Regions from separate parts of the Vibrio olivae genome, predicted to be linked through region 1. Evidence: predicted binding sites of a transcription regulator. Region 1 holds the regulator's gene; the other holds the start of a gene.
The links. The regulator PurR, encoded in region 1, represses purine synthesis genes. The targets are predictions, from matches to a motif close to TNANGNAAACGTTTNCNTNA.
Positions count from the first base shown of each region.

Region 1 (15,431 bases):
TGGCAAAATACCCCACATGGCGATTTTGAACGTTGGTTGCGTGCGCTTAAAAAAATCCCTGAAGGAGCAGCCCAACACATCGACCTCAAAGACTCGGTGTCCTTAAGCCATGAGCAACCGCTGGCAGAGGGTGAAAAGAAAAAGCTGGAAAACTTGCTGCGTACTTTCCATCCATGGCGCAAAGGCCCCTATACGGTTCATTATATCCATATCGATACCGAGTGGCGCAGCGACTGGAAATGGGAGCGACTCTTACCACATATCAGCCCGCTGAAAAATCGTACTGTGCTCGATGTTGGCTGTGGAAACGGCTATCACATGTGGCGCATGCTCGGCGAACAAGCACGGCTGTGTGTCGGTATCGACCCATCACACCTTTTTTTGGTGCAGTTTGAAGCCATTCGCAAGCTAATGGGTGATGACCAACGTGTGCATTTGTTGCCTTTAGGCATTGAGCAACTACCGCAACTGGAAGCGTTTGATACGGTATTTAGCATGGGAGTGCTTTACCATCGACGTTCTCCGCTCGACCACTTGATTCAGTTAAAAAATCAGTTGGTTTCTGGCGGTGAATTGGTCTTAGAAACGCTGGTGATTGACGGCGATGAAACATCTGTTCTGGTGCCAACCGACCGCTACGCTCAAATGCGCAATGTATTTTTCTTCCCTTCGGCACGCGCACTGAAAGTGTGGCTCGAGCAATGCGGCTTTGACGATGTACGCATTGTTGACGAAAATGTTACGTCAGTTCACGAGCAACGCACCACCTCATGGATGACCCACAATTCACTGCCTAACTACCTTGACCCGAACGACCCGAGTAAAACGGTCGAAGGCTACCCTGCTCCTCGCCGCGCAACTCTTATCGCGCGCAAACCATAATTGACAGAAAATTAACGCACTTTTTGACTATTCAGGTAGGCTAAGCTAATACAAATTGGGGATGTATTTATACATCCTCATTTTGGGCTAGCCAAACTTTGATTCACGTTCCAAATGAATAAGTTGTGGCAGCTAAGGGATATAAGTAAACTTCTAATTTTGAAACCATCTACGTTCATCACTAAGGTTTTCGATGTTTAAACAATTGACGCCCGTTCTCGCTGTCGCCCTGCTTTCAGGTTGCGTATCAACGAAAACTGAGCAGTATCATCAAGAGTCATTAGCCGCCATCAAGTCAGTTGAAACCAACCTATCTCGTCAGGTTGATAGGCTGGAGCTTAAAATCAGTAATCAATCCGAATATATCGAGAGTCTTGAGTACGAAATCGACCAACTCAATGAGCAAGTTGAGCACTTTGGTACAAAAACCCTAAGTCATCTTCGTCAAGATGAATCTAGAGCTGACGAAACCCCTGATGCTTCCCCCGAACCTATCGCCTCTATCCCTTCTAATGAAGTGGTTCTCGGTGCCATTGAGCGAGTGACCATCGATGCCATTCAGCAAACTTTTGATGCGCGAGTCGATACCGGTGCTGCAACTTCGTCTTTAGATGCATCTGATATCGAAGAATTCGAGCGCAATAGCAAGACTTGGGTACGTTTCCATCTCACTGATATTGATAACAAAGAAGCAGAACAAAACTGGATTGAAGCCCCCGTGGTTCGCTTCGTGCGAATTCGTCAAGCAAGTAGCTCAGAAGTGGAACGCCGCCCGGTGATCGAGCTTTGGGTTAAAGTTGGGAAAATCCACGAGAAAGCACAGTTCACTTTGGCGGATCGCTCTCAAATGAGTCATCCTGTATTGCTTGGACGAGAATTTATTCGTGATATCGCCGTCGTAGACGTGAGTCAAAAATACATTCACACCGAAAAAACCGATAAGAAAGAACAACAATAAAGGCTTATTATGACGTCAAAGGTCCCCTTTTATATATCAGTCCTACTGCTTGTGGTGGCTGGTATCGCCCTCAGCGTATTCAGACACCAAACTTATGCTGTGCCATGGACTCCTGGCGAAACTCGCCAAGTTTGGGATATCGAAGCTCGCATAGAGTTTACCGCCCAAGATAAACCCGTCAAAGCCTCATTGGCTGCACCACAAACCCAAGAAGGGTTTACCTTAATTAATGAATCTTCATCCTCGTCTGGCTACGGCATCGCTTATGTCAATACCGATGTGGGTCGCCGCGCTGAGTGGACAGTTCGTAACGCCAAAGGGCCGCAGATCATCTACTACAAAGCGCAGTTTTTGGTCGACCCTCAAGCCAAAGTTTCTATCAAACCGCCAAGCCAAGAGATCGTCAAACCGACATTTGAAGGCCCAGTTGAAGCTGCGGTAATTGCTCTGATTGATCAAGCTAGCCAACGCTCCGCAGATGATCCGACACTAGCGCGTGAGTTGATTAAAGCGCTGAACGATCAAGACAACCAGAACTCGGCATTGCTGCTTAACAACATGACGAAAGTCGACGCTGTCGATAAGATTCTTGCCTACGCAGACATTCCAAGCAAAGTCGTTGGCGTGATTGAACTTGAAGATGGACGTCGTCGACAAGTCCTTCAGTTGATGAACCAAGTCTGGGATGGCGAACGTTGGGAACTGTTTAATCCAGAGTCAGTGGAACAACAAATCAATCCTAATATTTTGGTTTGGGATCAGTCCAACGTCTCCCTGCTTGATTTGATTGGTGGCCAAAACAGCCAAGTTCATTTCTCGATGATTTCTCAGGAAGTGACTCCACGCCAAGCAACCAGTGATAAAATTTCCGCCGACGGTCTATTGAACTTCTCGATTCATAGCCTGCCGCTTGAAGAGCAAGCGATGTTTAAAACCATCATGCTGATTCCAATTGGTGCTCTGATTGTGGTGTTCCTGCGCGTCATTATCGGCTTAAAAACATCCGGTACCTTTATGCCCGTATTGATTGCCGTGGCTTTCGTCCAAACCCAATTAATGACCGGTATTATCGGATTCCTGCTGATTGTCGGGACAGGCCTCATCATACGAAGTTACCTCTCGCGGCTTAACTTACTCTTGGTCGCGCGAATATCGGCGGTGATCATTACAGTGATTTTGATCATCTCAGTATTTACGGTCGTCGCTTATAAGATTGGTTTAACTGAAGGTCTCTCCATTACCTTCTTCCCAATGATCATCTTGTCATGGACCATCGAGCGTATGTCGATTCTGTGGGAAGAAGAAGGAGCGAAGGAAGTGGTTATGCAAGGTGGCGGTTCCTTACTTACCGCGATCTTGGTGTACCTCGCGATGACCAGCAGCTACATCCAGCATCTGACCTTTAACTTTATCGGTTTACAGCTGATTGTACTCGCAGGTATTTTGCTACTGGGTACTTATACTGGTTATCGTTTAACCGAGCTACGACGCTTTAAGCCATTGGCTGAGGAGGACTAACAATGTTTTCCCTCTCTCAGTACACAACCCCTAGTCGCCTGCATCATAAAGGCATCATGGGAATGAACAAGCGCAATCATAGCTACATTGGTCGCTATAACGATCGCTCGAAGTACCCACTGGTTGATGACAAACTGAAAACCAAGATCATCGCTCAGGAAGCGGGCTGCACCGTACCGAAATTGATTGGCGTTATCGCCAATCAAGCTGAGGTGAAGCGTATCCATGACATGGTCAAAGGTTGGCCTGGGTTTGTTATCAAACCAGCACAAGGCAGTGGTGGCAAAGGCATTTTGGTGGTGACCTCTCACAAAGACGGCGTTTACACCAAACCGTCTGGTGCCACCATTAGTTCAAGTGATGTGGAGCGACACATTAGTAATGCGTTGGCAGGGTTATTTTCGCTGGGCGGTAAAAACGATGTTGCCGTTGTCGAAAACTTAATTAAGTTTGATGATTGCTTTGACGGTTTCAGTTATGAAGGCGTGCCTGATGTGCGCATTATCGTCTTTAAAGGTTACCCAGTTATGGCGATGATGCGTTGTTCTACTGCCGCCTCTGACGGTAAAGCCAACTTACACCAAGGCGCCGTTGGTGTGGGGTTAGATATCGCCACTGGACAAGCCGTGCGTGCCGTGCAATTTGACCAACCGATTACCCACCATCCAGATACCGGCAAAGCACTTTCGACGCTTAAAGTGCCGCATTGGGAGCGTTTGTTGATTTTGGCTTGCAGTGCTTGGGAAATGACTGGATTAGGTTATATGGGCACCGACATGGTCTTGGATAAAGACGAAGGGCCAATGGTCCTTGAACTCAACGCTCGCCCAGGGCTCGCGATTCAAATTGCCAATGGCGCAGGTTTACTGCCTCGTCTGCACCATATCGAAAGTATGGGCACCCAAGCCGAATACCCAAAACCCGCTGAACGTGTTGCCTACGCCGCCGCGCAATTTGGCGCCAAGAAGCAATTCTAGCTAGAGACATAATCAAAAGCCGCGAATTCTATCGCGGCTTTTTTGTGGGCGTTCATCACTGACCCCACGCCAGTATTGAGTCGAGCACAAAAAAACGCCCTTTAAGAAGGGCGTTTTTAACGATTAAGCTTGCTCCATTATCGCCTCTAGAGCATCTTGCTTCGGTGCTTGGCCAAACCCTTTGAGACCAACGACGTGAACGTGTTCATGGTCTTTAAACACTTTACGTACGAGTTTGTAGGTTGTGCCTTTTTCCGGGCTGATGTTTTCTGGCGCAGCAATTAATAATTGCATATCCAAACGGTCACACAGCTCAAACAAGGTAGAAATGGACTTGGCATCAAGACGCGCGGCTTCATCTAGGAACAACAAACGACACGGCACGATATCTTTACTGCGCAAACGGCGAGATTCTTCTTCCCAACTTTGAACAACCATTAACAGAATTGACTGACCAGTACCAATCGCTTCACCGGTCGAAAGCGCGCCAGATTCGGCTTGCAACCAACCGTCAGAACCTCGGTTCACTTCAACACTGAGCTCCAAGTAGTTACGGTAATCCAGTAACTCCTCGCCAAGCACCTGTGGTGAACGCTGCCCCATATCAATGTGTGGGTTAACGCGTTGGAACAGTTTGGCCATCGCTTCAGAGAACGTATAACGCATGCTTTCAAACAGGTCTTTGTGTTGTGACTGCTGATCGGCAAGCCCCGCAAGTAACGTCTCATGGCTTTCACGTACTTTGACATTCAAACGCACACCTTTGACTTGACCAAATCCAATATTCGACAGCCCTTGGTTAAGCATACGAATGCGGTTTTGTTCACGCTGAATGGTTTTCTTGATGATACTCGCCACTGACTCAGAACTGATTGCCAAACGGTTTTCACGTTGCGTCAATTCTTCCGTCAAGCGTGCCAGCTCCACTTCCATCTCTTCAATCGCTTCAACCGGATCATCGGTGTGGATGATATCTTGGCGAATACGTTCGCGCAGATGCTGATACACCGCAATGTAGAACAATACCTTGCGCTCCGGATGCGCCGTGTCTTCTGACAAGCGCAGTGCGTCACGTAAATCATCATTATCCGCGACAGCCAAACGCAGAGCACCTAGAGATTTATCCGACATCGAACGTAATTCACCCGCAGACAAATAAGCCAGCTCGCGCTTGTGCAGTCGGCGTTCAACATCATGCTCACGCGCTAAGCGCAACACCGAACACCAACCGGCTTTGGCCGCCACCACAAAAGTTCGCAGGTCTGCGTAATCCTTTTGGATTTTTTTCAGGCGTTTCGCCAAACTCTTCATTTCAAGCTCAGTCGCGGTGATGGTGCGTTCATACTCACTTTTACGTGAACGTGAGCTGTGTAAGCGCTCGTGAAGTTCATCACGGCGACGAATTGCACGCTCTTGTGCGCCTTCATCCGCTGTCACACCATACTCTTGGAGTTCTTGCTTGAACTCCTGCACGGTCTCAAGTTTCGCTTGATGCGAGCTCTTGAGTGATGCCAGAACTTGGTGGTATTGACTCAGCTGCGATTGATGTTGCTTGAGCGCTTCACGGCTCGACGTACGGCTACGCTCTGCTTCAACCAATTTGGCTTTCAATTGCTCACTAAGCTCGCTACTTTGGTTCAGTAAATCAACCGAGTCGGCGTAGCTAAAGTAATGACGACGTTCCACCAAATCAGACAACGCAAAGATTTGCGTTTTCAAATTCTGTAACGCTTGGTCAGCTTGCTGGTACTGGCTTTCTAAGGCATCAAACTGCTCTGGGTCTGTGTCTAAAGCAGACACTACCGGTTCTAACTGAGAGAGCGCTTTTTGGTGCTGATTTAAAAACGCTTTGTGTTCAGAAAGCTCGGATAATTTATGTTCCAGCTCGGCAAAGCGTTCACTTAACGTCTCGTCTTCAAGCAGCGACATATGAGGGGCAATTTTATCCAATTTGACCAACGCTTGTTTACTGCTGGTTAATTGACCACGTTGCTGCTGCTCTTGATTATCTAAGTCAGTTAACGCTCTGGCTAATTGATTTCGCTGGTCGCGGCGCTGCTGAATCGCTTGTTCTGGGTCCGCATCAAACGCAATATGGATGTGCTGCGCGACAAATTGGTTAAATGCTTGGTACAGGCGCTGCAGCTTTTGTGAATCAAAAGCGGCTTTCGCGTGCTGCTCAACCACCTCTTCCAATTGTTCACGCAGTAACTCTAAACGCTGCTCGCGAGCAGCGCGGCCAAACAATGGAATTTCCGGGAATCGAGAGTAACGAATTTGCCTATCATTAAGGCGCACGCATACCGCTCGTTCGAGCTCTTCGGCTTGCATTGCACTGTCATCAAAAGCATCGACATCACCTTCAATGATGTAAAGATCCTCTGGACAATCGTCTAAATCGACAAGCTTATCTTCGATATCCGTTAGATCAGATACCACAATCGCATGACGTGCAGGACCATACATCGCGCTGAAATAAGGCGCATCCTCTAATGTGATGTCGTCATAAATTTCGGATAGCAACACACCGCCCAGAGTATCGGCTAACCCTTTAAGGCGCGAGTCATTCGACCCACCGGGTGATGCAAGATGTTCAATCTCTTGCTCAAGTTGAGCTCGACGAGTCGCTAGCTGCTCTTTTTGCCCCGTTAGCTGACGCTCATTTTCCAGAACCACTTGCATGTGGCGCATCACAGACTGACTGTCTGCCAACGCTTCACCGCTTTGCTGTTTAAGGTTATCTAATGCATCGCTCGCGGCGATCCATTTAGGCGCCGCGGCTTGCAAACGCTCAATCTCTGCGCGGTGTTCTTGATCAAGACGACGTTTTTCACTGCGTTGTTCGCGCAACAGCTCATAATCTTGTTCAAGCGATTCGATGTGATGAGCGTGTCGTTCACGCTCTTGCTCGAGGCTCAGTTCATCATCAAGCGCAATCTGATGCTGCTGTTGATACTCATCACGCCACTGCTTCACCTGCTGTTGCTGCTGAATCTGACGTTCCAACTCACGATGTTGAGCACGCCATTGTGATTCATTTTGCACTAATTGCTCGGCACTACGAGCGCGTTGCAACGCTTGCTTACCCGCAGCAGACGCCTCAGCGCGACTCACGTCGCCAACAATGGAGCGAACTAAGCTCAGCGCCGTTTCAAATTGCTGCGCGGCGGCAGACGACATGTCCAATTTGTGTTTGAGTGCGAGAACTTCGTTGGTACGTTCATTTTGCTGATGTTTAAGCTGGTTCACCAAGTTCATGGCACTTTCAGCGGTTAAGCAGTTGTCGTCCAAGAGTAAGCGAGCCTGTTCTAATGCTTGTACCGCTTGTTGGTACTGTAATGCTCGGGTTTGCTGGACATCCAATGCTTGCTGATAATCCGCCAACTGACTTTTTAGACTATCGACTTCTTCTTCGGCTAACGTTGCCTGCTCTTCAGCCATCATGGTGCGTTCTTGTGCTTCCTCGACCACCATGGCTTGCTCTTCAAGACGTTCATTCAGCTCTTCCAAGTCTTCTTGGTAACGCTCAATTTTCTCCTGTTGACGCAGTGCATTTTGAACCAATTGCAGGTGGTCGGACGCCGATTGATAATCTTGTTCCAATCCTTCTTCTTGCTCGACCAACATCGCGAGTGCGTCTTGCGCTTGGTTGAGCAGTTGGTTGTTTTCAATCAACGTTTCGCGTGACTGGAACAGTTCACCGCGCAGTGATAACGTCTGTTCAAGTTTATTACGGCGATCGTTCGCGTGACGCATGTAGTCAGCGGCTACGTAATTGGTGGACTCCGTGATCAAATGTTTAAACAAGTCGCGATCAGATTGGGTCGTTTTGATGGCTTCAAGCGTCATGCGATTCTCACGCAGCGCCGATTCCATATCTTGGAATGCTTTTTTCACCCCACCATTTTGTGGCAGTAAGTAGTCTCGCAATGAGCGCGTAATCGCACTAGAAATACCGCCATACAATGACGCTTCGATTAAGCGATAGAACTTAGAGCGATCGCTACTGTTGCGTAGTTTTCTCGGAAGCACACCAAAATCAAACATTTGAGTATGGTAGTCGACCACAGAGTTGAACGCTTTAAAGCTCGCGCCTTCGTAAGTGAGAGCGACGTCTTTCACTTCGTTAATTTGACGCACACGCGCTTGAGTATCAGACACCGACTCAATAAGTACATCGGTTGGTTTGACATGGCTTGGCAAGCCTTGAATTACGAATGGTTTGATGTCGACTTTTTTATCTCGTCCAGCGACTTGCTGTAGCTTAACCGCAAACAATAAACGCTGATGACGCGAGTTAACCACATCAAGCGCAGCGTAACAGGCGCCAGGCTGTAGTTTACCGTACAGGCCTTTATCGCGAGACGATTGGCTACTCCCTGCTTCCGTGGTATTACGAAAGTGCAGTAAGCTTTGATCAGGAATCAATGCCGTAATAAACGACGCCATGGTTGTGGATTTACCCGCCCCGTTACCGCCCGATAATGTGGTCACCAGATCATCAATATCGAAAGTACGCGCAAAAAAGCCGTTCCAGTTGACCATGGTCAGCGATTGATATTTACCTCGTTCAATCATGCGTCACTTTCCTTTTGTTCTTCGTCTTGCAGCTCATCTTGTTGAGCTTGTTCGCTGTCTGCGAGTAGGTTACCTTGATTTGGCTCTGCGTCATGTACGACCGCTTCACCATCTCGAATCAGGCGCAGTTGCGCGTCGCGCATATCATCACCAACTCGAACATCGGCGCCAAATCGAAATACCGCTTCGCTAATACAAAATTTTCCCGTTTCCCCCACATTGATGACCATGCCTAAACGGCGTAAGCGACGTAGTGAAGTACGAACTTTTTCAAATAGTTTTTCTTTATCAAGATCCGACCCTGTGGCACGGTGCGTCACCAGACGCATGAGCTTTTTCTCATCGGTTAGCGCCAGCAGCTCGTCATACAACTCTTGATTGGTAAAGATCCCCTCATGAGCGAGGCGTTCAGGGCTGAGGTAAAGGAAACATAATACCTTCCCAACCAACATATCGAGCTCTGACAAAACGCTGCGGTTGATGAGCGATGTAGAACGCGGACGCAAATAGAAAAAACCTTCTGCAGCCTTGACTAGCTCGGTGTTATAACGTTGATAAAACGCAGCAAGCTCTGGTTCAAAATCGCAAAGCAGTGCGTGATTATCTAAATCCTCACTGGAGATATGACGCCCAGCGCGTAACAAGCTGTCAAGCGCTGGGAACAGTGGGTTAGAAATCGCTTTTGCCAGTTTTTCTGGCATATATTCATTAATATCTGTTGATGACATTTGCTTGTACCTTTGCACCAAAATCGTTGATCGCTGTCCAGTCTGGTTGAATTGCTTGGTAATCGGATTCCGAATACCCTAAGCGTACCGCCTGGTCGACAATAATTCTGGCGAGATCAAAGTGATGAGTTTGAGGGTGCTCGGCCAGGTAATCACGAAGAACCGACCCCAAATCAATGGGTGTTTTGTCCTGCTTGTGTACCGCGAGCATGTCACCAATTCGCTCAGAGAGCTCATCATTGACTTGTTGAAATTCTTCATATTCGACTTCGAGTGGCACGTGTCCCGTCACTTCGTCATTACGAAGGACTAACGCTTCATCTCGAAGGTCCATCAATCGCTCAGCGTCGGCAAACGTCAGCAGCCATGGAGCATCAAAATACTCTTTGAGTGACTGGCGCAGACGTGTACTAAACGCACGATTTTTATCCATATCAATCGCAGTTCGAATAAATTTATGCACGTGGCGATCATAGCCAATCCATAAATCAATCGCTTGTTGGCCCCAACTGGTAATGCGGTCGAGCTTCATTTGCAAGCCAAACAAGGTCTCATCGATGATGTCGAGTTCGGGGTCCCCATGCACACGTTCTTGAATATCCAAAATCTGGGTTTGAAGCTCATCCCCTGCCGCTTGCAAGGTGTCTTGCAGTTCTTTTAACGTCGAGGAGGTTTCGGACAACAACTGTTCACAGTTATGAATCGCTTCGCGCCAGTCTTTGTTAAGCAGTTCGGCGATTTGCTCTTTCACTGTTTGCTGTTGCTCATCCATAACGCGTTGGTTGAGGTCAATTTGGTCGAAAATCTCGCCAACGGAATACCGTAACACGCCGTAAACGTTTTTCTTCCAATGGCCAGCCGTTCCCCCCTGCTGAGCAGCTTCAACGGCTTTCGCCATTTCACCCGCCAGCATCGAGAGCTGGATTGAGAGTTTGAGTTTAGAAAATTCACGGTGGCGCACATAGTAGTCGGTAATACCGACGGCCAGTGGTGAGAGACGATAAATACTGGCTCCGTCGTTAATTTCACTGGTAAAGCGGCTAATCAGACGCTGTTTTACCAATTCATTAATCGCATTGTTCGCTCGAAATGCCGAAGGCTCACCCGTATCTTCAAAGAGTCGCGTAACGATAGTGAACGCATCGTGCAATTCCCCTTCGCCTAACTCTTCGTCGTATCGCTCGTTGCTTAACACCGCAAGAGAGATCAAAAATGCTAACCGTTCGTTGGTAAGATTTAATGAGAAATCGTGTTGCTTGACCCAGCCCACCAACTCGTCAATTGGCTGGCTAGCAGCGTCCTGAGTTATCTCACTCATTATTATTCCTGTTGTTCTTTTTTCTTAGCCCATACATGAATGTATCGACCTAATGAGAGGTACGGCTCTTGTCGACAGTATTTCTTTTCAAGAGCTAATACATCGTCAAACTGGTATTCGCCCATATTGGGCCCATTACCAATATAATCATTAAAGCAACGAATACCCGACTTACCTTGAATATCAAAGCCGGCGTTCGAGATCCATTGATAAACATCTTCCGGGTATAACCCATGCGATGGTTGTAGCTTGAACCGCTTACGGTGTGGCATGCCTTCTAATATGTGGGGCAAATTGCCACAAGAGACATTTTTGTACACCAGACCATGCTGGTTATAAAACATCACAGACGCAATCCCACCAGGCTTTAGCTGCTTTAGCGCTACTTCTAACGCCGATTTCGGATCCGCCAACCATTCCATCACCGCATGAAACATCACGATATCCACCTTTTCGTTCAGGTGCTTATCAATCATTTGAATGGGAGAATGAACAAAGCGATACTGCTTAAGCAAAGCCTGCTTTTCGATTTCCTGCTTAGCAAGTTCAAGCATTTCAGAAGATAGATCACATAACGTGACATGATGTCCGAGCCGCGCAATCTTTTGCGACATCTGTGCCAAACCGCCCCCGGCATCTAACACATGCAGCGGTTTATCCTTACCACCAAACTCTGCTAGAATCTGCTCAAGATCTTGCCAAACAATCACTTGGCGGATTTTTCCTTTATCGGAGCCGTAAATGTTTTTTGCAAATTTGTGGGCAATGTCGTCGAAATTACGGTCTTCTATCACTGGGCTTGCGTTATCATGAATTAATGTGTCGCTATTCTGTCACAAGATCCGCAGGAATAAAGAGGCATTGTCTTTTTTTATAATCAACTGATGTTTTTTCGGGCTATTTAAGTATGTTTGAGCTGAAAAAGGTTGTATCAGCGCTGCTGATGCCGCTCCCAGCAATGTTAATCATTGGCTTTATTGGCCTGATGCTGATTATGTTCACCACACGTCAGAAGTCGGGCTGTTTGATTGTACTATTTTCGTTTATAGGTATCTTTTTAATTGCGTTCCAACCCGTTTCTTCACGTCTTTTAATGCCGATGGAGCGCCAACATTCTGCGTTTTTCCCGGTGGATGATGCCATCGATTATGTGATGGTACTGGGCAGCAGCCACGTGGTCGATGATGATATTCCGCCAACCTCTCAACTGAGTAGGACGGGATTGATGCGCTTAACCGAGGGAATTCGGGTATTGCGAATGTACCCAGGGGCGAAGCTGATTTTATCGGGATATTCTGGTGGGTCAGAAGTCAGTAATGCTCGTATGATGGCCAAAGTTGCCTTAGCGCTTGGGGTATCAAAATCCGATATTATCTTGTTAGAAACCGCTAAGGATACTTGGGAAGAAGCGCGCCAAGCGGCTGCATTTGTGCGTAATAAGAACTTGGTCTTAGTCACCTCAGCCAGCCATATGCAGCGAGCTCTCAATGAGTTTCATGCCGCTGGTTTAGAACCCTACCCAGCGCCAACCAACTATCTGGCTCAAAAGGAAATCTCTCAAGTTTGGGAACGCTACACACCTCGAGGTAAGTATATTGAACAAACTGAAATTTTTTGGCATGAGCTCTTAGGTAAAATTTGGCAAACCCTGAGAGATTGGGCTTCAGACTATGAAGAGACCGCCATCGAGGCGCAGCACACCAACGCTTAAATGGCCGTAGTGCTCGCCTTGTATCCAGCCGAAGTTATTGCTTCGGCTTTTTTATCGATAATTTCAACCTTCAGCAAACCGTGATTCTCAATTTTCGCAATCAGTGATGTAGCTGCCAGTCTAAATTTTAGGTTATGGAAATGTATCTCAAAATCGGCGCGAACCATGCTGAAGATTGATAAAAACCGCCTATATTAACCCTGTGGTTCGTTACCTTAGAAAAATGTCAGAAAGATGAATTAGTCACGGTTTTTGTTTGCCTCAAGCAACAATGCAGTCTAGAATCTACGCCGAAAATGACTATAACTAGAAGCTTGACAGTGACGAACCGCTTAATTTAAGAGCGGTTTTTTGTATTTATAATCCGTATAAATTCCATGTCATTCAGCTTACTTATTTTACCCAACATCTAGCAGTACTTTCGAGTGGACAAACCCTATGGCTACCATTAAAGATGTCGCCCGTTTAGCCGGCGTGTCAACAACAACTGTATCTCATGTCATTAATAAAACTCGTTTTGTTGCGGAAGCAACACAAGAGAAGGTAATGGAAGCAGTCAAGGAGCTTAATTATGCTCCGAGTGCCGTTGCACGCAGCTTGAAATGCAATACGACCCGCTCGATTGGTATGCTAGTTACCCAGTCGACTAACTTATTCTTTTCTGAAGTGATCGACGGTGTAGAAAGTTACTGTTATCGCCAAGGTTATACATTGATTTTGTGTAATACCGGCGGTATCTACGAAAAGCAACGCGATTACATTCGTATGCTGGCAGAAAAGCGTGTAGACGGCATTTTAGTGATGTGTTCTGACCTGACTCAAGAGCTATCAGAAATGCTTGAACGTCACTCCGATATTCCAAAAGTTATCATGGACTGGGGTCCTGAGAGTTCTCAGGCTGATAAGATCATTGATAATTCAGAAGAAGGAGGCTACCTCGCCACCAAATATCTGATTGACCATGGTCATCGTGACATTGCTTGCTTGAGTGGCCACTTTGAAAAAGCGGCTTGCCAAGAACGCATTCAAGGCTTTAAACGCGCAATGAGCGAAGCCAATCTCCCCGTCAACGAGGATTGGATCCTTGAAGGTAACTTCGAATGTGATACCGCCGTCCTCGCTGCAGACAAAATTGCCTCTTGGGATCATAAACCAACCGCGGTTTTCTGCTTCAACGATACGATGGCATTAGGGCTTATGAGCCGATTGCAGCAAAATGGGATCCGTATTCCAGAAGATATGTCCGTGATTGGATATGACAATATTGAACTAGCTGAATACTTTTCACCTCCTCTGACTACCATCCACCAGCCCAAGCGCCGCGTGGGTAAGAACGCTTTTGAGATCCTGTTAGAGCGCATCAAAGATAAAGAGCATGACAAGCGAATTTTTGAAATGCACCCTGAAATTGTTGAACGCCATACAGTAAAAACTCTAAACAAATAAACAACATAGCGTACGTCTGTGATGAATGGCTTATTTTCTGGATCAATCGCATACTTTGAAATCATTACCTGAACCAAGATCACATTTTTGAATATAAATCGTGATCGGTCCCGCACAACCTGTTTTATGCTGTTTCTTGATGTAACAACGTAACCAAGCCACGCACAGGGCAAACCATTCGAAAGGATGGGACGCAAAGCTTCCGGCCTTACCCATAAGTGACAGTTATGAAAGGTAGCGGGGTTGCCGATGGCAAATATGCAAATTAACAACATACTGACAATAGTTTGCATAGTTTTGCTAATCTCTCGGACCTGAACTGGTGGCATCAAACCGAGAAAATAAGCATGGACAAACCAGTACTTAAAGATTCAATGCGTCTATTCGAGCAGCTAGGCAGAGTAAAATCTCGTTCAATGTTTGGCGGATTTGGGATTTTTGTTGACGACACAATGTTCGCACTTGTGGTCGGAGATAAACTCCATATTCGCGCGAATGAGAAGTCGACAGGAGAGTTTAAAGACTTAGGTTATGAACCTTATGTCTACAAAAAACGCGGTTTCCCCGTCGTCACTAAGTACTATGCAATGCCAATGGACTGGCCAAGTAACACCGATTACATTCTGACTTTAGCAAAAGATGCACTATCGATTGCTAAGAAAGAAAAACAAACCCAGCAACAAGCGAAACCTGACCGCTTGAAAGATCTTCCCAATCTTAGGCTTGCAACAGAAAGAATGCTTAAAAAAGCCGGTATCTCTTCCGTGGAACAACTGGAAAAGACTGGTGCACTAGAAGCATACCGTGCAATCCAAGATACGCACGCTTCAGACGTGAGCTTAGAACTACTTTGGGCTTTAGAAGGTGCGATTAAGGGAACTCACTGGTCGGTGATTCCGCAAGACCGTCGCACCGAGTTGATGGCTGGATTGAACGGCTAAGTTAAGTGATACATCAGAGCCAGTGTAGCAATACACTGGCTTTTTTTATGCCTCAATGAAATTTTCTGCCTTTTGTCCGGTTCTTATTGATATTGACTTATTATGAACATTAGCTGGTCATTAAGTTCACGACTGACAGTCAATGGTCACTCGGTGTTATCAAACAAAAGGACACAAGATGTATAAGAAGATTCTGCTAGCCGCGCTATTACTGCTCATCATCGTGCTGATCGTAAGTCAAACTCGCACCTTCATTACCCTCGAATCCGCCAAACATTACCAACAGCAATTGGCGCTGTTCATCGAGCAAAATTTTGTGATTGCCGCCAGCATCTACTTTGTGGCGTATGTCCTTATCACAGCCCTGTCTATTC
Region 1 is NZ_JBHMEP010000001.1:439,999-455,429, reverse strand. Features, by position in the region: gene cmoB (tRNA 5-methoxyuridine(34)/uridine 5-oxyacetic acid(34) synthase CmoB) at 1-882, shown strand, start outside; gene ACFFUV_RS02155 (ATP-dependent zinc protease family protein) at 1,076-1,840, shown strand; gene ACFFUV_RS02150 (inactive transglutaminase family protein) at 1,850-3,358, shown strand; gene ACFFUV_RS02145 (alpha-L-glutamate ligase-like protein) at 3,361-4,335, shown strand; gene mukB (chromosome partition protein MukB) at 4,459-8,913, opposite strand; gene mukE (chromosome partition protein MukE) at 8,910-9,641, opposite strand; gene mukF (chromosome partition protein MukF) at 9,622-10,959, opposite strand; gene cmoM (tRNA uridine 5-oxyacetic acid(34) methyltransferase CmoM) at 10,962-11,753, opposite strand; gene elyC (envelope biogenesis factor ElyC) at 11,867-12,670, shown strand; gene purR (HTH-type transcriptional repressor PurR) at 13,109-14,116, shown strand; cyclic di-GMP riboswitch class I at 14,275-14,367, shown strand; gene ACFFUV_RS02110 (TfoX/Sxy family DNA transformation protein) at 14,464-15,057, shown strand; gene ACFFUV_RS02105 (TVP38/TMEM64 family protein) at 15,236-15,431, shown strand, end outside.

Region 2 (15,431 bases), 610 kb from region 1:
AGACACATAACAAAACTAATGTGAATGCAGTTTAACAATAAGCCGTACGTTTATGCTACGCCTGAATGCTACAAAAGCGTTAAAATTTGCTAAGTAATTCTAAAAATTAACTAAATTAGAGTTAATAACAATATTCACAATGATTTTCCACCGCGCACTCATTGAGCGCATCGATAGCATGCCCGTATCACTTTGGGTTTGTCACCCACGATGAGGCTTATCTCTATTCTCCTTGTTTTCGCCCGGCATCTGGTTACGATTTGAGGTAATATACACTTCATTTTGTAAAAAAGTTTCTATCGATTCCTCTTCATCATCGTAGTTGAAGAAATAATACATCGAATGAAACAGTGCCATGATAAAACTTATCGCACAGGTAAATACTGGAATTAAACTCAACCAGCCTAATTTAATAAAACCATAACTCACTGCGCAGACAATAAGATTAAAAATGATGCCTTGGCGCTTTTTGCGCTTGTATGGTGTTAACTGCTTTCTACTACGTGTCATATTTCTCTAAGATATTTAAGTACAACGTTTGAATCCAAATGCTGTTGGTATTCCAAATAATCAAAACCTTGCTGAAACACATATTCCGATACCAAGGTACGGATGGCGTTTTGTAACTGCTGTGGATTCCAAGGTTTCTCAAAATAATGATCAATGCCTGCGGCGTTAATTGCTGTAATGGTATCAGAGTGGGTTGCTTGACCGGTAAGTAATACTTTTTTGGTGTGCTTAAAGCGAATATCTTGCGCGACTTCAGTTAGCAATTGAATCCCTGTTTTTTCAGGCATGACATGATCAGAAACCAGCACCGCGACATACTCTCCCTGAGCATCCAATTCATCCATAAACGCCAACGCCTCTCCAGCCGATTCGCACTCTTCTATCGACAACCAATCAGAGAACATTTCAAGATCCTGTGCGACCGCACTGAGCACTTCCCGCTGATCATCAACACACACGACATTAAGCTTTTCCATAACATTCCTCCACCGGCAATTTAATTCGAAAAATGGTGTACTGATTATCGCTTTTTACTGCTACCGAACCACCATATCCCGTCACTATCCGTTTCACGATTGCCAAGCCAAGCCCCAGCCCAAATGACAATCCGCCTTTCTTCGTCGTGAAGTTAGGCTGAAAAATTTGCCTGCGTACCGATTCATTCATCGCAGGTCCGTTATTAGCAATGGTGACCAATATTCTGCTCTTATCGACTCGAGTTTGAATCAGAATTTGCGGATTGTCGGTCTCTTGCATTGCGTCACACGCATTTTTGATGATATTCACCCACACCTGAACCAATTCGGTCTCAGAGCATTGAAACTTGGGTAACTCCGCAGGCCGCACTTTCAGCGCGACCCTGCGTAAATCGCTTTGCAGTAGCACGGTCGCTTTGTTCAGGGTGTCATTAATGTCCACCCACTCCTCTTGATTGATTTCCGTTTTGCCTAACTGCTTTACTGACTGAACAATACCAATTGCATGTTTCGAGGCTAGGTGAAGATCATGCAAATCTCGTCCTACTTGCCAGAACCGCACCGCTTGCTCTGGCTGAGCAAGCCAATGTGGTGATAATTCCCCATTCGGTAGTGCCTTCGCCAACTGTTTCGCCAGACGACGCTCAATACCACAATAGTTTTCGATTTGATTGGCTAACAGACGCGCTTGAGATGAAGAGCAACGCTGACCTTGTGTCAGTCCATGCTGATAATATTCCACCTCATCAGGATGCGCTTCTTCAAGCAGTTGCTGAATAACCGTTTCTAGTTGGCGACTTTTGCTGCTCACAACCCCTATCGCGTTATTGAGTTCATGCGCCAGCCCAGCGGCTAACTGACCCAAGGTTGTCATCTGTTCAGCTAGATGAAGCTTCTGTAACGCTCGCGCTTTCGCAATGGCCTCTTGGGTTGCACGCCTTTGCCGCTGAGAAAGCTCTTGTACAATGACGGGCATAAATTGTTCGGTTAGCTTCCCCCAGCTGTGCTCTTCCACAGCTTGAGTATGGCGGTCAATCCACGCTAGCGTTGTCTCAACCTTGGCGACCACACTTGAAGACGGTATCCAAGTTCGAGAGAAAAAACTGTGCACACCAATAAACGCACCGCTGCTCGCGCTGAACACTTTGATGTCACTGTCATCATCGTGGGAATAATAGCCATCGAGTTCGCCCTCAATGACATAATAGAGGCGATCATTAAACCCACCTTGCACCAGTAACTGTTGACCACTAGCAATGGTGAGCTGCCGATTTGAATCGGAAAAATACACTTCAATGAGTTGATTAGGTTGCATCATCGCTACCTTTACCCGATGTGGCCTACGGCGTGAAGAATCCACACCATAACAAAACTCAGCACGACACCAACACAACCTAGTGTTGCACCGACTTTAACCATTTGCCGGCTCTCGATATGGCCCGTGGCATGAGCAAGAGCATTGGGCGGCGTACTGATTGGCAGTGACATGCCCAGCGATGCCGCAAAGGTCACCACTAAAATCATTGTCACTTCTCCGCCCAGCGGCGCAAGGCTGGTCATTGAGGCGCCAAGCGCTGCCATGATGGGCATAAGCAAGTTCGCGGTTGCCGTATGAGACATAAAGTTTGCCATCAATAAACATAATAACGCTGCGCCAAAAAGCACGACATATGGCGAGCACTGATCAAACGGAATGCTATTGACGACCAAGCTTGCTAAACCGGTTTGATCTAATGCAAGCCCAAGTGCGATCCCCCCTGAGACCAGCCACAAAACATCCCAAGAGATCTTTTTCAGGTCTTCTTTATTGATGATACCCGTTAATGAAAACACCGCCACGGGAATCAAAGCAATGGTATAGCTATTCATGCCGTGTAAGTCGCCCATTAGCCACAATAAAATCGTCAAGCCAAAGGTGATATAAACGACGTACGCTTTGGGCGTTTTAAGAAACTTACCTTTTATTGAGAGCTCAATGCTGCGCTGTTTTGCGGGATACAAACTGTTTAGTAATCCCCAAGCCAACGCCATCATCACTACCACAAAAGGAACGCCAAACACCATCCACTCGCCAAACGAAATTAAGTTATCACCGACTAAATATTTAAGGGCGATGGCATTAGGAGGTGTGCCAATCGGTGTCCCTATTCCGCCGATATTAGCTGCGACAGGAATACATAAAGCAAACGCAACTTTTCCAGGATCTTTGGGAGCGAACAGCGCCATCACTGGCGTTAAAATTGAGAGCATCATCGCCGTCGTCGCCGTATTGGACATAAACATCGAGAAGATAGCCGTAATCAGCATCAGTCCAAGCATCACGTACTTCGGGTTATGACCGAATGGTCGCAGTAAAACACGCGCTAAGTTAACATCCAAACGATACTTGGTCGCGGCCATCGCCAGAAAAAAACCACCTAAAAACAGCATGATGATCGGGCTGGCAAAGGTTGCCATCACATCATGATAATCCAATAACTGACCGAAATGCGGTTGCCCTTGCTCAAGGCGTAAAAACACCAACCCTTTATTAGATAGCATCAGCAATTCAAGAAGAATGATCACCACAGATGTGGCGTAAATTGGAATGGGCTCTAACACCCAACATAAGGCCGCGAGTAAAAAGATGGCGATAACTCGCTGTTGCAGTACGGTAATGCCGTCAAAAGGAAACGCGGATAATGGGAGGCATAGCACCACAATAGGGATAACAATAGGTAGCCAGTATTTGATGGATAATCGCATAATAAATAAAGCCTTGTTATTGTCACTGCGCCGAGAAAACACTCCTCGAACTTCATACTGTTTACTATCCTCGCGCTAAGACCGATTTCAGGCTTGGGGTTAGATCAAGGATTCCGTAATCGCCAACTTATTTGTTTAAAAACTGTGCTTTAGTTCTTAATTTGTCCACTTTTACATCACTGCGCAAACGTTTGCTTTTTTATTAAAATTCCGTATCATGCGAGCCAAATATTGTTAAACACACCAATTTGAGGCTGTTATGTTTGGTTCAGCAACCCGAAAAAGTGCCACTCGTGTCTTGCTCTTAGGCTCTGGAGAATTAGGCAAAGAAGTCGCGATAGAATGTCAACGTCTTGGGCTAGAAGTCATTGCCTGTGACCGCTATGCCGATGCCCCGGCAATGCAAGTTGCCCATCGTAGCCACGTTCTAAACATGCTTGATGGTGAAGCGCTTGAAGCAATTATTGCTCTTGAAAAGCCGGACTTTGTCGTCCCTGAGATCGAAGCAATCGCGACGTCAAAATTGGTTGAGCTCGAAGCGAAAGGTCTGAATGTCGTGCCTTCGGCTAAAGCCACTTTACTGACCATGAACCGTGAAGGAATTCGCCGTTTAGCGGCTGAAGAGCTAGGCCTCACCACTTCGCCATATCAATTTGCGGATAACTACCAAGACTTTGTCGCGGCGGTTGAACACGTGGGCTTACCGTGTGTCTGTAAGCCTGTTATGAGTTCATCAGGCAAAGGACAAAGCGTGATTAAAACACAGCAAGACATTGAAACTGCGTGGAATTACGCACAAGATGGCGGCCGCAGTGGCGCAGGACGAGTTATCGTCGAAGGCTTTATTGACTTTGACTATGAAATTACGCAATTAACCATCAGTGCTAGCGATGGCGTTCATTTCTGCGCCCCGATAGGCCATCGCCAAGAAGATGGCGATTACCGCGAGTCTTGGCAGCCACAAATGATGTCTGAAAAAGCGCAGCAAGCCGCTCAAGAAACCGCTGAGAAAATCGTCACGGCGTTGGGGGGGTATGGTTTATTTGGTGTTGAATTGTTTGTGAAAGGTGACACTGTCATTTTTAACGAGGTCTCACCTCGCCCACATGATACCGGGCTTATCACACTTATTTCCCAAGACCTTTCAGAGTTTGCTCTGCATGTCCGTGCCTTTACTGGATTACCGATTGCTAGTATCACTCAATACGGCCCTTCCGCCTCCGCAGTGATTCTTGGTCAGGGCACTTCCGGTGATATTCAGTTCTCCGGTATCAATGAGGCTTTAGCGTCACCAAAAACCCAGTTACGCCTGTTTGGTAAACCAGAAATTGATGGCCGACGCCGCCTTGGTGTTGTCGTAACACAACGTGACGACCTAGAAACCGCAATCAGCGATGCGGTAGCAGCTGCTCAAAGCGTTAAGGTTATTTACAACTGATTCGGTTTTCACCATACACCTTCAATAAAAAAGGCTTACCTCAAGGTAAGCCTTTTTACATCGCTGATTATGATTCGATCAAGAACACTTCTTCAGCAAAGCGACTCATGCCCTTATCGGCGATTTTAGGATGTGTGTCATCGGCGTCATCACGATACAAATGCGTGATCGTATACCCTTGAAACAGTTGACGCACTTCTTGCTCGGTGACCGAAAATGGCGGGCCAGACATTTCATCTTGGTTATAATCCAACGTCACTAACAGAATGCGCCCACCTGGATTCAGTGACTGTTTTATGCGCTCAGCATACTCGACTCGCATCTCCCTTGGCAAAGCCACCAGCGCGGCACGGTCATAAATGACGTCCACGCTTTCAATTGGCGCGGTAAAAAAGTCGCCAACATAAATCGAGAGTTCATCAAACTGATAGAGCTCATGTCTTGCGTCCACAGGAATCACAAGCGGAGTGTAGAAGTGCTCCGCAAAAAAAGAGCGGACAGCGATGTTACTCAGCTCAACCCCCTGCACGTCATTGTGTTTACTGGCCAGCCACACCAAATCTTCACTTTTACCACACAGTGGAACCAAAACTTTATCTTCGCGCTTTGGCTGAAGCTTAGGCCAAAATTGAATTAATAAGGGGTGAACATCGTCTTGATGAAAGCCAATTTGGTTGGATGCCCACTTACTATGCCAGAACTCAGGATCTCGCATTCTGATTCCTTATGTTTACCGATTATTATGGCTATTAGAATAAACGAATTGGATCAATTTCGATAGATACACAAGCCGTTCAGACTTGGTTCATAAAAGCCGCTCTATACTGACTCTCATCACATGGGATATTGGATAAAAATTTAAGGATTCGATCACGTAATTGATTGGAATTTAGACACAATTGAGATCTAATTCAAGCTTTTGACCGTTAGCTAAATCAAGACTCTTGGAACTCTGACAATTACCCCCATAACTGAACTGTAGACTTTGATTTGTCGCGTTTTACCGAACTTTTCGTCACCCACTTTCTGAGTAAAACAACAACAAATTAAGGAGAGCGTATGAGTTTATTATTGCGCACTACCGCATTGATGCTTTTAGTTTTAAGTCGCGCCCCTGCTTTTGCGGCCACGGTAAGTTTAAATCCGGAAGAAAATGGGCCTGAAACAAAGCAAAACCAAGTTTGCTCCAAAACGTTCAGGCACAATTTAAGCGGCCTTTACGGAATTGAGTCTCATCATATTAGCCCAATTCAACCCTACAATGATTTTGCTGTGCTCTACAGCAAAGCACACCAAGCGCAAGCCGAGTTAGAAACCTTATGCAAAGGTGCCGCACTTCATACCAATACACAGCCCCATTTTGCTGGCGTAAAATCTTATCAACGCTCTGTCGACAAAATTGAGCACGAACTGGGCGGCCGTGCCGATCGAATCACTGACCTCGCGCGAGCAACCTTAGTTGCCGATGATGTACCAAGCTTAATGGAAGCTTACGAAGTGCTAAGCCGTGAAACCACCATCCTCAAAGTAAAAAACCGCTTTAAAAACCCTGCACAATCTGGTTATCGTGACCTCAATGTACTGGTTCAACTGCCTAAGACCCAAATTATTGCCGAAGTGCAGCTCCACCTGAAAGCCATTGCGGATGTAAAAAGCGGCCCTGAGCATCGCCTCTACGAACAGATCCAAAAGATTGAACGTATTGCCGCAAAAGAAAAACGCCGAGCAAATGAATTTGAATTAGCACAAATTGCCAAAATGAGAAGCGAATCTAAACGTTTGTATCAAGACGCGTGGCAACCTTACATCACCACACATTTATCTGCTGCTTAATCAAAAAAGAGGTGACCCAGCAATGAGTTACCTCTGCTTTTTTGTGATTTTCATCGAAATAATTTAACTATACTATGACTAGCTAACCCCTATTTTCGATGTAGCTTATGAAGTATCACTATCTCTTAATATCGTTGATGTGGCTTCCAGCATTCGGCCACAGTGCTGAGTCTATCGCGGACAATAATTATGGCCCGTTAAAAACCTATACCCAGACTCCTTTTCGAACCAATAGCCTCTCTCCACAGTTGCAATCCAGCTTTCCAAAATCAAAAAACGACGTTGAGCTGTATATCAATGGAACCGCAGCCAGTGTCTGGGCGGTCAATTCCGATTACGAGCTGGATTACTATCAAAATCAAATCGCGTTTGGTGGGCTCTGGCAGGCAACACCGGATTGGAAGTTTGGTCTAAACTACCGATGGAATTATGCGGGTAACAATCATATTGATGGCTTAACCATCAGCTTCCATGATTTGGTCGGTTTAAGTCAGAATGGTCGTGATGATGTCGAAAATGATCGTTTTGTCATGGATTTACCTGACTACGGTATTGAGCAGCGTGACTTTCGTGGTAAAACCTTAAGCCAAGCGATCACCGCTTACGGGCAATATTTGTTATTTGCCAATCAAAACCACGCCTTCTCTATCGGTACCTCACTTTACTACAATCACTTCGACGCGAGCCTCTTTCAATCAAACGACGTCGAGTTTGGCACCCAACTCAACTACAGTTATCGCCATGGTGCACATCATGCCGATTTTATGCTGTCTGCCACACACCACAATCATCAAAAGCAATATCAGAATTTGCCGTTTCGTAAAAATGCATGGTCGAGTGGCGCGAGTTACCAATATGATTTTACTGTTCGCCATCAGTTGATTGTTCAGGGCATGATTTATCAAGGTTTATCTTATGCCGACGATGAATTTTCAAAGCTTGCTATCGAGTGGGTTCTAGGTTATCGCTACAATATGCAACACTCAGCACTTGAAGTTTCTATGATCGAAAATATGTTCAACGCCGATAATAGTACCGACATTGCGTTTACCTTGGGTTACCGATATCGCTTAGGTAATTGATGAGTCTGACGATGTGACCTCGTCACGCAAACTTGCACATTTCGATTGAATTCCATCTTATTTGTGTCAATTTTGTATAGTCAATTAATTACTGAGCAATCGTTATGCCACAAACGCCACGTTATCTCACGATCAAACGCTATATCTTAGATAACATTACGTCCGGTCGATGGTTACCAGGCGATCGCATTCCAACCGAACTCGAGCTAACCCAGCAATTTTCGGTAAGCCGCATGACGGTCAACAAAGCCGTGCGGGATCTCGTGGCAGAAGGAATGCTACAGCGAAAACCTCGAGCAGGAACCTTTATTTGTTCCCCGGATGATAAAGCGGAATCTCCGTTGCTGGATATTCGTAATATCGCGGCAGAAGTTCAGCAACGAGGGCAAGAATACAGCAATAAAGTGCTCAAACAGACCAAACTCGTTGCTGATGACGAGATAGCAATTAAACTCGGAGTAATGATACGTAGCACGGTCTATTATAGTGAAATCATTCATTACGCCGATGAAAGACCGATTCAACTTGAACTACGCTGGGTAAACGCTCAATACGCTCCAGGTTATCTATCCCAAGATTTTACCCAGCAAACACCTAACCAATACTTATCGGCCAATTGTCCACTCAGCGCTATTGAACATACCGTTGAAGCAGTGGTTCCCGACGAGCAAGTTCGCCGAGCTTTGCGTCTTGGTGCGAATGAGCCTTGCCTGTTGCTTAATCGCCGAACTTGGAGTGGTGATAAATTGGTCAGCTCAGCCCTTCTCTATCATCCGGGAACAAAATATAAACTGAGCTCTAAAGTCAGCGTTGCAACTACGTAGACCGCCCTAACTAGGCAGTGTCGTTTCAAGCGCCTATGAACGATCACATTTTTTTAACGGGCTACTTGCACTTAACGAGTAATAGAGACAATAATTGTATATACATTTAAATCTTCAGGACTCGCGGATAACATGGACTTTGTGCTCACCAACGCGCGAATGGTTTCACTGCAGGCCAATAAAGCCGGTTATGATGTTTCACCCCCCCAAAATATCACCGTCATTAACGGCAAAATCTCTGCCATCAGTCACCTCCTTCCTGAAAATAATTCGTTAAAAGTCATCAATTGTGCAGACAAGCTACTCACACCAGGTTTGATTGACTGCCATACCCATCTCATTTTTGCCGGAAGTCGTGCGAACGAGTTTGAAATGCGTCTAAACGGCGTCCCATACCAAGAGATCGCAAAGCAAGGCGGCGGTATCTTATCGACGGTTCAAGCAACGCGAAGTGCGACTGAACAAGAGTTAATCGAACTGGCGCTGCCCCGCCTCGATGGATTAATTCGCAGCGGGGTCACGTCAGTTGAAATCAAATCCGGTTATGGACTCACTCTCGATGATGAAATAAAAATGCTTAAGGCAGCCAAAGCGCTGGAAAGTTACCGATCAATTAAGGTGTCGACAACGTTGCTTGCCGCGCATGCAATCCCCCCAGAGTATGCCGGACGCGCTGATGATTACATTGACTATGTTTGTAACGTTATCATCCCGGCGGTTGCCGAGCAGAAACTGGCTTGCTCTGTTGATGTATTTTGTGAATCCATTGGTTTTACCCTGGAACAAACCGAGCGCGTTTTTAAAAGTGCGCAACAATTTGGCCTTAAGATTAAAGGCCACACCGAGCAACTGTCTAACCTCGGTGGAAGCGCGTTAACCGCCCGTTATCACGGTGTGTCGGTTGATCATATCGAATACTTGGACATTGAAGGGGTCAAAGCCATCGCCCAATCGGGCACGGTTGCCACGTTATTACCTGGCGCATTTTATTTTCTTCGTGAACAGCAATTACCTCCGATTAAAGCCTTAAGAGAGTACGATGTCCCCATGGCATTAGCGACCGACATGAACCCAGGTACATCTCCTTTTGCCGACCTCACAATGATGATGAACATGGGTTGCACGCTGTTTGGATTGACACCGGAAGAAGCCCTACGCGGCGTGACATGCCATGCCGCTAAAGCCATAGGCCAAAGCGAGTGCCGTGGTCAATTACGGGAAGGATTTGATGCTGATATTGCGATATGGAATATTCAATCTCCCGCGGAGCTCAGCTATCAGCAAGGCATTCCCCTACTTGCCGCACGGGTTGTTGACGGCCGATTTGAGCGTATCTCCAGCGAGTCTTATTTTCAGTAACGCAACGTGTTTAGTACATAGTTAATAACAGGCGTTACTCAGTACAAGTCACATTATGATGAAGGGAGTCAGCATGCTGAACTTAACTTTAAAACCGGGTCAGTTGACCTTACATGAACTCCGTCAAGTCAGCCGTTCTCCTGTCACACTCACTCTGGATCCTGACGCGATTCCAGCGATTGAACGTAGTACATCCATCGTCAATCAAGTTATCAGTGAAGGAAAAACGGTCTACGGAATTAATACGGGATTTGGTTTACTAGCAAACACCAAAATTGCACCACACGATCTTGAGACGCTGCAGCGAAGTATTGTGCTCTCTCACGCAGCGGGGATTGGTCAGTTCATGGCCGATGAGACGGTGCGCTTGATGATGGTACTGAAAATTAATAGCTTAGCGCGAGGGTTTTCCGGTATTCGACTTGAGGTTATCAACGCATTGATGACCTTAGTCAACGCAGAGGTCTACCCTTGTGTACCTCAAAAAGGGTCAGTTGGCGCCTCTGGTGACCTTGCTCCACTGGCGCATATGAGCACCATCTTATTAGGTGAAGGGCAAGCTCGTTATCAAGGAGAGATCATCTCTGGTCTGAGCGCACTCAAAATCGCTGGCTTGTCACCCATCACTCTCGCTCCTAAGGAAGGGCTAGCCCTACTCAACGGTACTCAAGCATCTACCGCATTTGCGCTTGAAGGTCTATTTGGCGCCGAAGACCTGTTTGCATCTGCCACCGTATGCGGGGCGATGTCGGTGGAAGCCGCACTTGGAAGTCGGCGTCCTTTCGATGCGCGAATTCATCAAGTGCGCGGGCATCAGGGGCAAATAGACGCCGCCGCCGCGTTTCGACACTTACTCGGTGAAGACAGTGAGATTGGGCTCTCTCACACTGACTGTGAAAAAGTGCAAGACCCATATTCACTGCGTTGCCAACCTCAGGTCATGGGCGCATGTTTACAACAAATACGCAGTGCGGCCGATGTTTTAATCGTGGAAGCCAACTCCGTGTCAGATAATCCTTTGGTGTTTGCCGATGAAGGTGACATCATTTCTGGTGGTAACTTTCATGCAGAGCCGGTCGCGATGGCTGCAGATAACCTGGCCCTAGCCATTGCTGAAATCGGCAGTTTATCTGAGCGCCGCATGGCGCTGCTCATTGATAGTGCGTTGAGTAAATTACCACCATTTTTAGTGGATAACGGCGGCGTTAATTCCGGGTTTATGATTGCTCAGGTTACCTCGGCGGCGCTTGCCAGTGAAAACAAAACACTCGCTCATCCAGCTTCGGTTGACAGCCTGCCCACCTCTGCCAATCAAGAAGATCACGTCTCGATGGCGACATTCGCCGCAAGACGCTTGCGCGATATGGGTGAAAATACCCGCGGAATTTTGGCCGTAGAATATTTGGCATCAGCGCAAGGGCTGGATTTTCGCGCGCCAAATAAATCATCCGTGCACGTAGAAGAAGCAAAGCAAATACTGCGAGAGCAGGTCCCTTTCTATGATAAAGACCGCTACTTTGCACCTGATATTGAACTCGCGAACCAACTGCTCAAATTAGCGACACATAATCATCTGATGCCCGCAGAGCTGTTGCCGAGCAGCGTATAAACCAAAGAAAAGGGCCTCGTTCAACGAGGCCCTTTTCTATCAAACTAGATCGGAATCTCACTCAAAAATCAAAGTAACCAACGTTTCACTCTCTGCTTGTACTTCTCATAACGCTCACCATACTGCGCCGTCAAAAATCGCTCTTCAGGGATAATTTGAAAACGATTCATATACAAAATGAACACCCAGCACCAAGCAATGCTTGCCCAGCTTTGTAGCCAATACGCTGCACCAAACAGTGTCGTCAATAGCGACAAATACATCGGATTGCGTGTTACTGAAAACACACCGTGCTCCACCAGCTGAGAAACCTTATGCAATTTTATCGGATTGACGGTGGTCTTGGCTTTGCGAAATTGATAGAGGCTGCTGAAAGCAAGAATGACAGCAATGACCAAACAACCAATAAATACCCAGTCCGTTTTAGGAAGCGGTAAGTAAGCGTCAGGAAACAATTCCGATGATTTAGCCATCGCCACTAAAAGAATAAGAAATACCGCAACTGGTGGGACTTTCAATTCGAGTTTTCTCAACACCGTGTTCCTATTCAAGCATGAAAAACAAGCGACCCGCCTCATACGACGGGTCTATATATCGTAGCGAACAAAATCCAATTACACGAGGTGCAGCAAAGCTTGCAATGGATGCTTCGCTTTATAATGCTCAAAGCGTTTCACCTGACTTCGACATGAGTATCCTGTGATCAAACAGCGCTCTTTGGGTAAGTCGTCAAGGCGAGGCCGCCAACTTAGCGCATAAATATCTTTGGACATCTGAAGCTTATCCACTTCGTGACCAAATGTACCTGCCATGCCACAGCACCCCACAGGGACCGACTCTAAACGCCCCCCAAAGTGGGTAAAAATTTCTCCCCACTGTTTTTCAGAATTCGGCATCCGCGTTTTTTCTGTACAATGACCGAGCAAATACCAAGGTTCATCTTGTTTTACTTTCGAGGCGGTAAAAGAATTCAACCGAGGCAGCAACCACTCATGTACAGACAAAACTTCAAAATCACCGCGATCAGGGCCTAAAATCTCTGCGTACTCATCTCGGTAACAAAGCACTAATGCTGGGTCAACTCCGACCATTGGAATGTTCAGCTCGGAAACTTGTTCTAAAAATGCGGCGGTTGTTTTCGCCGTATCAGAAAACTGCTTGAGGAACCCTTTGATGTGCTGTGCTTTACCATTCGGTTTAAACGGCAATATCACCGGTGTATGACCAAGGCGCTGTACCAGTTTGACAAAGTCTTCAACCACATCCGCATCGTAGTAAGTGGTAAATGGGTCTTGAACAATCAAGACATACCGTTCACGCTCTTGTTCCGATAAGGCCGACAGTTTGCGTAAATCAAACCCTTCTATCTTGCGGGTTCGCTTTGCCAAAATAGGGGTTGATAGCAGCGGCGTATCCACATATCCAACTGTCGATGCCGTTAGGCTTTGTACCCACTTCTGTTTAATTACCCCATTCACTATGCGCGGCGCTTTGGCCATCATCGGCAACATAGTCTCAATGTTCGCGACTAAATAATCTTTTGCAGGGCGTTGATAGCGAGTGTGATAAATATTTAAGAAGCGAGACCGAAAACTCGGCACATCCACTTTAATCGGACACTGGCTTGCGCACGCTTTACAGGCAAGACAGCCATTCATTGCTTCGTAGACTTCGTGAGAAAAGTCATATTCTTTATTGCGGTTGAAGCGGTTACGAACACGATCAATCATTGATTTGACAGGGGTTGATGATATCAGCGCTTGATGTTCCAAATCTAGAATATCAATACCCTGTTCGGTAAGTTGACGTAACCATTCACGCACAAGCCCTGCACGGCCTTTAGGCGAATGACGACGATCTGCGGTCACCTTCATCGATGGACACATGGGTGAGGCGGTATCGTAGTTAAAGCACAACCCATTACCATTACACTCCATCGCCTGTTTGAAGCTGTCACGGACCTTAACGTCAATTTGACGATCGAAATAGCCGCGTTTGGTATCGGATACTTTGACCAATTCAAAATCACTGTCGAGCGGCGTACAAATCTTTCCTGGGTTCATTTTATTGTGCGGGTCAAACGCCGCCTTTACACGTCGCAGTTCGTTAAACAGCTCTGTACCAAAAAACTCTGGGCCATATTCTGAGCGGTAGCCTTTGCCATGCTCTCCCCACATCAACCCGCCATATTTCGCGACCAATTTAACCACTTGATCGGAAATTTCATGCATCATTTTTTCTTGTTGAGGATCGCACAGATCCAGCGCGGGACGTACATGCAGTACTCCAGCATCAACGTGACCAAACATCCCATAAGCAAGCTGCTTTGAGTCTAAGAGCTCACGAAATTCTGCAATAAAATCCGCTAAATTTTCGGGCGGCACGCAAGTGTCTTCGGTAAAGGGAACCGGTTTTGCTCGACCTTTCGCCGCGCCTAAGAGGCCTACCGCCTTTTTCCTCATGTTGTAGATACGGTTAATGCTCGCCAGGTCGTCACACACTTGATAACCAATGATACCCGCCTCACCTTTTGCCATCATGTCATCAAGGCTTTGAGTAAGGGACGCAACCAACTGCGCATTTTCCGCTTGGTCTTGACCGGCAAACTCGACAATATTAATGCCCAACATCTCTTGTCCAGCAACATCAGTAATCAAATCACTGACGGTGTGCCAGACAATGTCTTGCTTGGCAAGATTGAGCACTTTGGAATCGACGGTTTCAACCGATAGCGCTTTCGCCTCGACCATCAAAGGTGCGTTGCGTAATGCGGCATCAAAGGTGTTGTATTTAATATTCACCAAGCAACGCGCTTTAGGAATTGGCGTTAGGTTTAGCTTGGCTTCAGTAATGAACGCCAATGAGCCTTCCGACCCACATAACACTCGAGTGATGTCAAAGGTATCGCTGTGTTCATCAAACGCATTTTTTAAATCATACCCTGTTAGGAAGCGGTTTAAATCTGGGAATTTATCAATAATTTGCTGACGTTTTTCACGGCACACCTGTTCGGTCACCTTGAGTGCGTCAAAGGCATATTCACCCTGTTCAGGTAAGCCGTGAGATAAATCCGATTCCAAAATAGAGCCGTCTGCAAACACCGCTTGCACAGAGAGGACATGGTCAGAGGTTTTACCGTATTTCAACGACCCTTGTCCCGACGCATCGGTGTTGATCATACCACCCAGCGTTGCGCGGTTACTGGTCGATAGGTCAGGAGAAAAGAAATAGCCGTAGGGACGAACCGCATCATTGAGTTGATCCTTGATGACCCCGGTTTGAACGCGAACCCAGCCTTCTTGCTCGTTAATTTCGAGAATGTTATTCATATAGCGAGACAAGTCGACCACGATACCCTTCGTCAAGGATTGTCCGTTGGTCCCCGTACCGCCACCGCGCGGAGAAAACGTGACGCGCTCGTAATCTCCACGACAAGAAATACGGCCAATTAGAGCGACGTCTTGTGTCGATTTAGGATGAACGACCGCTTGCGGTAATTGTTGATAGACACTGTTGTCTGTCGCGACGGCCAAACGGCTGGCGTATTGAGTTTCA
Region 2 is NZ_JBHMEP010000001.1:1,050,146-1,065,576, forward strand. Features, by position in the region: gene ACFFUV_RS04865 (hypothetical protein) at 202-510, opposite strand; gene ACFFUV_RS04870 (response regulator) at 507-986, opposite strand; gene ACFFUV_RS04875 (ATP-binding protein) at 973-2,304, opposite strand; gene ACFFUV_RS04880 (SLC13 family permease) at 2,313-3,731, opposite strand; gene purT (formate-dependent phosphoribosylglycinamide formyltransferase) at 3,991-5,169, shown strand; gene ACFFUV_RS04890 (thiopurine S-methyltransferase) at 5,237-5,884, opposite strand; gene ACFFUV_RS04895 (nucleotidyltransferase family protein) at 6,229-7,002, shown strand; gene ACFFUV_RS04900 (DUF3187 family protein) at 7,110-8,084, shown strand; gene hutC (histidine utilization transcriptional repressor HutC) at 8,189-8,908, shown strand; gene hutI (imidazolonepropionase) at 9,041-10,267, shown strand; gene hutH (histidine ammonia-lyase) at 10,341-11,876, shown strand; gene ACFFUV_RS04920 (methyltransferase family protein) at 11,945-12,412, opposite strand; gene ydiJ (D-2-hydroxyglutarate dehydrogenase YdiJ) at 12,491-15,431, opposite strand, start outside.
Region 2: a site for PurR is predicted at 3,911-3,930, ahead of purT (formate-dependent phosphoribosylglycinamide formyltransferase). Genes of this name have one in related genera too.